Linked DNA regions of Oceanispirochaeta sp. M1. The protein of the gene in region 2 binds, or shares a complex with, the protein of the main gene of each other region. Links are inferred from orthologs where the notes say so. Each region holds a gene or a part of one and is shown on either strand. Other genes may lie near its edges.

Region 1 (3,765 bases), on a different replicon or contig from region 2:
TTTTATTTAAGGGGATTATGGACGGGGAGAAGCTGATTTACGGCTGCTTCAGTTCTCCCTTATAGAATTTCATAAATATATCCTGAGATGAAAATGCAAAATCAGAAGCGTCGGTTTCTGTAGATATAGAAGCCCAGTCCGAGGGCATAGAAAAGATATGGGAGCAGCTGAAGAACACCCAGCCAGAGGGGAATTTTACCCGTAGGGTCGGCTGTAAATGGGAGGATTCCCAGAGTGGAGAGAATTTCAATAATCAGGACAACAAAAGAGACCAGCACTCCCGTAATAATAAAGAGCCAGGACTCTTCTCTTGTGCGGGACCAGACCCAGATAGCAAGAAATGATGCAATAAAACTTACAGCTGCACGTCCTATGAGCAAAGATGCGGGGCTCATTGAGCAGTTCCTCCCGAAAAGATCTTCTTAAGGAGACCCAGGTCTCCGCTGCTCAGTTCCTGTGGAATTATACAGGGTATTTCTCTGGAAGGCGCCAGCAGGAGTCCTTCCTTCAAAGCAGACTGAAACATTATATCATAATCTTCCGCACTGCCCTGCCAAAAACAATAGGAACCTGTCTGTTTCCAGCCCTCAGTCATTGAAAATAGTGCAGGAGATCCGGCGGACTGTCCTTCCAGATGATTATTCAATGACCATATACAGCGGTTCAGAGCTGCAGCTATAAGGGGAGACGGCAGATCTCCTGGAGGAAGCTCCTTTTCAGATGAAACAATGATTCTTCCGGCATCCAGACCTGGAAGTGGAATCAATAATTCTACTGTTGACGCTTTTAAAGGCCAGGGAAGTCCCGGTCTCCAGAGCACAAAGGAAGCCCCCTCATTCTCAAGGACATCCACAGGCTTCCCTAGTTTTTCTGCTTCTGCTGATCCACATCTATAATAGGCGGTGTTATCAGAGTCGGCACCCAGAGTCTTACAGAGAATTTTTACTGCTTTAATCATCTTTACTTCTTCCGGTGAGGGAAAGGGAGCATAGACTCCCCGGCTGAGTGTATTTTTAAACTGAAGAGAAACGCCATCGGGTCTGTGCCCCAGCCAGGCTCTTCCGCCGTCCTGAAACAGGTCCAGGATACGTCTGCCTGATGCATCGTAGAGATGATAGCCCCGGGCCCTGCGGATTACCGGGAGGAGTCTCAGATTTGTCTGTTCCGCTATTGTCATGACTATGCCTCTTTATACTGCAGTTTCTCTAGCTCAGGGCCTAACGGCCGATTTTTTCCAATTGATAACCCGAAAACTCAGGTAAGAATGTCATTGAATGTCCGGTTTCAAAGGCTACCTGAATAACCAGATGTCCTCCGTTTTCCATATTCCTGATGACCTCGCCTACTCCGTAGTCTTCGTGGTAGATTCTTGTCCCGGGAGGATAGTCGGATTCGGGAACTCCGGCGGCTGAGGGGGGGTCACCTATGGTCTCAATATGATCTTCGGGAAGTTCTTTCAGGAAACGACTGGGAGAGGCCTGTTCTGTCCGGCCGTAGAGCATGCGTCTCCTGCAGGATGTCAGATAGAGCTCTTTCCGGGCACGGGTGATGCTCACATAGAAGAGACGCCTCTCTTCCTCAATTTCCTCTTCATCATCAGATTCTGCACCCCGTGGAAAAAGACCGTCTTCCAGTCCGGTAATAAAGACCCGGTCAAATTCAAGCCCTTTGGTATTGTGCATTGTAATCAGGGTGACCCTGTTGATATCGTGTTCTTCCTCTTCGAGAGAAGCCTGATCCAGTTCAATCAGTTCAAGGAATTCAGCCAGTCCTTCGGGATTGGAGGGATAGTCACTGGCAGCGGAGACAAGCTCTTCAAGGTTTTTAACCCTCTGGGTACTCTCCACCTTATCCTGTTCTCTGTAATGATCAAAGAGTCCTGATTCGGAGATCAGCTCTTTAAGAAACTGCCCCAGATTCTCCTGGGAAGGCATGAGATCCTTCATCTTCTCAAAAAGCTCAATCAAAGATACAACACCTTTGGCGGCCTTTCCCCTGATTCTAGTTCTGGCAGAAGTCAAGGCCTCTTCCAGATTAACAGATAAAAGGGCTGTTCCGTCTCCCTTGAGAATTTTATTCAAAGAGACTGCGCCGATGCCGCGGCTTGGTTTATTGATAAGTCTGCGGAAAGCTATCTCATCCGCCGGATTGCTCAGGAATCCCAGATAGGCCAGTGAGTCTTTGACCTCTTCACGGCTGTAGAAACTTGTGGTTCCCACCAGACGGTAGCTGATATGATGCTTTCTGAATACAGACTCGAATATACGTGATTGTGCATTTGTCCTGTAAAGGATTGCTGAATTTGACAAGTTGCCGTCGGCCAGCTGCCGGGCACAGAACTCGGCTTCTTCATTCTGATCTGCCAGATAGGAGAGCTGAGGTTTAATCCCCTCTTCCTGCCGTGTCCAGAGATTCTTACCAAGGCGTCCTTCGTTATGAGCCACCACATGGGAAGCCACTGCGAGTATATGCCCGGTGGATCGGTAATTCTCTTCGAGTTTGATAACCTTGGTTCCTGGAAAATGATTCTGAAATCCTAGAATATTCTCTACCTCTGCACCTCTGAAACGGTAGATTGACTGATCGTCATCACCGACAACACAGAGCCAGGTACCCGGAGCGACAAGCTCCTGTAACAGTTGAAACTGAGCTTTATTGGAGTCCTGATACTCGTCTACCAGAACTACCTGAAAACGCTGCTGCAGCCTGGTCTTCACCTCGGGATTTTCAGCAAGAAGCTTTCTGGAAAGGTAGATAAGGTCTCCAAAGTCGGCATTACCGATCTGTCTGAGACGCTCTTCATACTCTTTATAATGCCGGGGAAAATCATGATCTGCCGAAATATGTGACAGATTATCCTCAGGACTGAGACACTCATCCTTGGCCCTGGAAATATTTCGGGCAATAAGGCGCAGCTCATTCCGGGGGAGGTGTTCAAAAAGGGTCTTTAAAAGACCTATTGTATCGTCATCATCATAAATACTGAAACTGCTCTTCAGTCCGAGAGGAGCACCGTTGCGTCGCAGCAGCCAGGCTCCGAAGGAGTGAAAGGTTCGGATCATGGCACCTTCGGCGGAAGGAACGAGACTCTCTACCCTCTCCCTCATTTCGGCGGCAGCCTTGTTTGTAAAGGTGACCGCCAGAATAGACCAGGGATTGAATCCCAGTTTCTCAACAAGGTAGGCAATTCTTGTGGTGATAACCCGGGTTTTCCCCGAGCCCGCACCTGCCAGAATCAGCAGGGGTTCTTTTTCATGAAGAACGGCCTCTTTCTGCTCGTTATTGAGAGCCGAAAGCCACTGGGGTTCTTTCACTGGGGGTTAACCAGAACGGCTTCAAGATCTACACCGTTTCTTTTGATTATTCGTGCCCTGACAATATCTCCAGCCTCCAGACCTTCAGCTCTGAGAACAACCAGACCATCCACCTCGGGAGCCTGGAAGTAGGAACGGCTCAGATAAAGGACTTCACCCTCCACCTTCTCCTCAATAATGAGAGTGAGCTCTTTGCCCACAAAACGCTCCATCTGTTCTTCTGTGATCTGCTGCTGCAGGTCTTCCAGTTCAGATCTCTGTTTACCAGACTTTTTAGCCGCCAGTTTTGTTCCCAGGCGGCCTCTGTAATTATAGGCCTCGGTTCCTTCCTCTCTCGAGTAGGTAAAGAATCCGACCCAGTCCAGATGAGCTTCAATAAGAAACCCTCTGAGTTCAGCAAAAGACTTTTTCGTCTCACCAGGAAACCCGCACATTATGGATGAGCGGATAA
Region 2 (4,445 bases):
CCTCCAAAGATTGCAGTACCCACTCTGATAAGCGTTGATCCTTCCTGTATGGCCCATTCAAAATCCGAAGACATCCCCATGGATAAACAGGAATAATCCTGATCCCGATAGAGGGACATTAATTTTTCCTGAAGGTTTCGGCACTGGGCAAATGCAGTGCGGACTTCGGTCTCATCAGATGTAAAAGGAGCTATTGTCATAAGCCCTTCCACCTTAAGGCTGCTCTGCTCTCTTAACCAGCCGGCAGCCTCAATGATCTCTTTTTCAGAACTGAATCCGGTTTTTCCACCTTCTTCAGCAGTCTTCAGCTGAATGAGAACTCTCATGACCTTATTACTTTTTTCACAGTTTACTGCAAGTTTCTTTGCAAGCTCAAAGGAGTCTACAGACTCAACACAGTCAAAAGCCGGAACGGCAATCTTTATCTTGTTGCTCTGCAGATGCCCTATCAGGTGAAGATCCGTATCATCGGGAAGCTGTGCGAATTTCTCGGCTGCTTCGGGTATTCGGTTCTCTCCAAAGAGACGCTGACCTGCATCATAGGCCTCCTGAATCAGTTCCAGGGGTTTTGTTTTACTGACGGCCATCAATTCGACCTCAGACGAGGCTCTGCCGGCACGTGCTGCAGCCTTCTCTATTGAATTCCGGATTTCATCCAGATTTTCTTTTATACTTGGGACACTCATAAAATTAACCTACCACAGCTTCCCTGAGTGGGAAAAGAGATTATTACCGGCTTTATTCAAGAAGCAGTCCCTTTGAAGCGGTTTCTGCTTTTTCCATGGTGGAATAACTGTCCAGAGAATTTTCTCTGACCCAGCCCTGAAATTTATCTTTCCGGATATTGTACCATATATTCTGATCTCGCTCTTCACGGATGTAATGAACTGATTCAATCTGAACAAGGTCACCCTGTCGGAGGGTTGTGACGATATGCTGATCATCCGCCGGTTCCCGGCAGATCTTCAGATAAGAGACATTCACTACACCCCAGCTGCTTGTTCCTTCCATGATATGGGTGGCAGGCATGGAGAAATCGGGTATTTCCTCTTCGGGGGTGCATGAAAAAATCAGCATGCTTAATATGAGTAGAAGAATGAGTTTCCTTATAATCTGCAGGTTCTGTATCTTGATTATTATCCGCATCAGGACTTTTCACCTTTAAGTTCGGCAATCTCGTCTCTGAGAACGGCTGCTTCTTCGAATTCCATATTTTTCGCCTTCTCCAGCATTTCCTTCTCCAGGGCTTTTATCAGTTTCTTCTTCTGTTTGGGATCAAGGAGGTTAACATTCTCCTTCATCACATGAACATTCATCTCCTCAGCTTTCTTCTTCCCATCCGTCCTGCGGATCAGTATATCCTGTACAGCCTTCGTTACCGAGGCTGGTGTTATGCCGTGATCGTCGTTGTATTTCTGCTGAATCTCACGGCGCCTGTTGGTTTCGGCAATGGCTTCTTTCATGGCATTTGATTCTTTATCGGCATACATGATGACCTGCCCCCGTACATTTCGGGAAGCACGGCCGATGATCTGAATCAGAGAGGTGGTAGAACGGAGAAAACCGACCTTATCTGCATCCATGATGGCAATTAGAGAGACTTCAGGGATATCAAGGCCTTCTCTTAAGAGATTGATTCCCACAAGAATATCAATTTTACCCAGACGGAGGTCCCGGATGATCTCTACACGCTCGATAGTCTCCACCTCGGAATGAAGATAGTTAACCTTCAGTCCCAGCTCTGAGAGATAGTCGGTCAGATCCTCGGCCATTCTTTTAGTCAGAGTTGTGATGAGGATTCTTTCGTTCTGATCAATTCTATTACGAATCTCACCATAGAGATCTTCTATCTGCCCCTCTGTAGGTCTTATCTCAACCTTGGGGTCCAGAAGTCCTGTAGGGCGGATAACCTGTTCAACGACCTGTGAGGATTTCTCTATCTCCTCCTTACCCGGTGTGGCGGAGACATAGAGCATCTGTTTCTTGAAATCTTCAAACTCAGAATAGATCAGAGGTCTGTTATCCAGAGCCGAGGGAAGCCTGAAACCAAAGTTTACAAGGTTTGTCTTTCTTGAACGGTCACCCTCATACATAGCCCTGATCTGTGACAGTGTGACATGGGATTCATCCACGATGGTCATAAAGTCAGGTGGAAAATAATCTAGAAGAACCTCAGGACGCTCCCCTGCTTCCCGACCCGAGAGTTGACGGGAATAATTCTCAATACCCGAGCAGTACCCCATCTCCTCCATCATCTCAAGATCATACTCTGTTCTGGTTTTAAGTCTCTGGGCCTCTACGATCTGTCCTCCTGCCTCAAAGAATTCAACCTGCTGAACCATCTCCTTACGGATGTCATCCAGGGTCTGGTGGATTCTGTCTTCGGGCATCACAAAGTGCTTGGCTGGATAGACTGTGCACATGGGCAGAACTTCCAGAATATCTCCCGATACTGGATTAAAGCGCTTGAGGCTCTCTATCTCATCCCAATTAAAGCTGACCCGGTAAGCTTCTTTCAGGTAGGCTGGATAGATCTCCATAACATCCCCGCGAACCCTGAATTTGCCACGCTCCAGAACCATATCATTTCTCTCATACTGGAGGGAGATCAGATTGCGGATAATATCATCCCGGTTGTAGCTCTCACCTCTGAGGAGCTGAACCCGCATATCTTTGTAGGAAGAAGGATTCCCCAGACCATAAATACAGGAAACAGTAGAGACTATAAGTACATCCTGTCGTTCCATAAGACTCATGGTGGCGGACAATCGCATCCTGTCAATCTCATCATTGATGGAAGAGTCTTTTTCAATATAGAGATCCCGGGAAGGCACATAAGCCTCGGGCTGATAGTAGTCGTAATAGGAGACAAAATATTCAACTGCATTATTCGGGAAGAAATCCGTGAATTCCCGGTACAACTGGGCTGCAAGAGTTTTATTGTGGGAGACAACAAGAGTGGGTTTCTGAATATTCTCAACAATTTTAGCCATTGTGAATGTTTTCCCGGAACCCGTAACACCTTTGAGGGTGGCTCTCTTCTCTCCGTTCAGGTAGGCCTGAGATAATTTATCTATAGCCTCAATCTGATCTCCCGCAGGTTCAAAGGGAGCTACAACCTTGAATTTTTCCATATTTCTCCGCGGCCTTTCGGCCTGTTTAGCATGCTTCAGTCTGAAGGCTTTGTAATCATTTTTTTTATTTACTGATTTGAAGGACGCTCTGACAGAACAAGCTGCATTGTTCTTAACTGTTTGTCTCTGAAAACTTCCACGTCTATTTTGTCACCGGGACTTGTTGCTTCAAGGGCTCCGTAAAAATCAGAAAGAGTATCAATTTTTTCACCATTTATTCCAGTGATGATATCACCACCAAGATAGATTACCGAATTGCCGCTTCTTACAGACTCACTGGATTTCCCACCCTTCAGACCGGACTCTTCCGCATTCCCGCCACTGATAACCCTGGAGACAAGAATCCCCTGGGAGATGGGCAATTTAGCATAACGGACCAGAGAAGGAAACAGCTGCACCGGAACAATATCAATCCAACCTCTCTGTACCATACCGTATTTCATAAGATCGGGAACAACCCGTCGTGCTGTATCCACAGGAATGGCAAAACCCACACCAACAGATCCGCCTGAGGGCGTATAGATCATGGTGTTGATTCCTATCATCTCTCCCTTTGTATTGATCAGAGGACCGCCCGAATTACCGGGGTTGATTGAAGCATCAGTCTGAATCATATCACGGATAACAAGACCCGACTGATTTTTAAGGGGACGACCCAGACCGGAAACAATCCCTGTGGTAAGTGTTCTATCAAAAGCAAAGGGATTACCAATGGCAATAACCTTCTGCCCCACTTTGAGCATATCTGAAGTTCCAAATGGGATAGTCACAAGATCTCTGTCGCCGGGATCAAATTTCAGAACAGAGAGATCATTCTCATAATCTGTTCCAATTACTTCTCCCTCATGCTGGGAACCGTCTGCCAGGGTTATATAAACCTTGTAGGCCTTATCCACAACATGATTATTGGTCAGCACAAAGCCTCTCTTATCTATGACAGACCCGGAACCTGAAGATCCCTCCTGAGGAATGGGTTCAAGAAACCAGTTATACCCCACAACTTCAGTGGTGACATTGACTACAGCCCGATTGTACTTTTCATAAATCCGGATATTGGTCAGTTCATCCTCGGAGTACGCTCCGCTGCTGACAACAGTTGATGCAATTGAGGGATTAAGCTGTGTTGAAATTATGCCTGTCTCTACAAATTCTTCACTCACCCCTTCGTCTCCGGAATCCGGTGCAAATGAAAAGGAGACAACTCCGAATCCGAACAATAATAGAAAGGCTACAAGAGCTGTTCCCAATGAGTAAAGAACCACCTGGTTCCTACTGTAAAGTTTCATAAATTAATGCGACCTCCGGTATATT

What was found. The genes of interacting proteins can lie anywhere in the genome.
Region 1: the proteins of uvrB (region 2) and DV872_RS01015 are in contact, whole or in part, in a crystal structure (PDB 7EGT), measured with the Thermus thermophilus proteins. The link is inferred for Oceanispirochaeta sp. M1 from one-to-one orthologs. Residues at the interface, in WP_096411307.1 of Thermus thermophilus: Glu23, Leu25, Arg26, Asp27, Gly28, Glu29, Arg30, Phe31, Arg55, Glu326, Asp327, Phe328, Glu379, Ser382, Gln383, His398, Gly400, Arg401; in WP_096412145.1 of Thermus thermophilus: His654, Arg656, Phe657, Gln666, Asp668, Glu669, Lys680, Arg681, Leu682, Ser683, Lys685, Tyr686, Ala687.

Annotation. Positions count from the first base shown.
Region 1 is NZ_QQPQ01000001.1:249,707-253,471, reverse strand. Bases 767-3,765 are described here. They hold DV872_RS01015 (ATP-dependent helicase), read right to left. Parts: upstream 3,315-3,765; coding sequence 1,218-3,314; downstream 767-1,217. Other genes in these bases: rimO (30S ribosomal protein S12 methylthiotransferase RimO), read right to left, coding at 3,311-3,765; DV872_RS01020 (aminotransferase class III-fold pyridoxal phosphate-dependent enzyme), read right to left, coding at 767-1,177. Also shown: DV872_RS01025 (hypothetical protein), read right to left, coding at 102-395; more of DV872_RS01020, read right to left, coding at 392-766. UniProt on the Escherichia coli protein: A helicase with DNA-dependent ATPase activity. Unwinds DNA duplexes with 3'-5' polarity. Translocates on single-stranded DNA with 3'-5' polarity. Initiates unwinding more efficiently from a nicked substrate than double-stranded DNA.
Region 2 is NZ_QQPQ01000006.1:15,506-19,950, reverse strand. What follows is about bases 641-3,553. They hold uvrB (excinuclease ABC subunit UvrB), read right to left. Parts: upstream 3,135-3,553; coding sequence 1,146-3,134; downstream 641-1,145. Other genes in these bases: DV872_RS05180 (S1C family serine protease), read right to left, coding at 3,203-3,553; DV872_RS05190 (hypothetical protein), read right to left, coding at 739-1,146; DV872_RS05195 (YggS family pyridoxal phosphate-dependent enzyme), read right to left, coding at 641-686. Also shown: DV872_RS26360 (hypothetical protein), read right to left, coding at 1-57; more of DV872_RS05195, read right to left, coding at 1-640; more of DV872_RS05180, read right to left, coding at 3,554-4,420. UniProt on the Escherichia coli protein: The UvrABC repair system catalyzes the recognition and processing of DNA lesions. A damage recognition complex composed of 2 UvrA and 2 UvrB subunits scans DNA for abnormalities.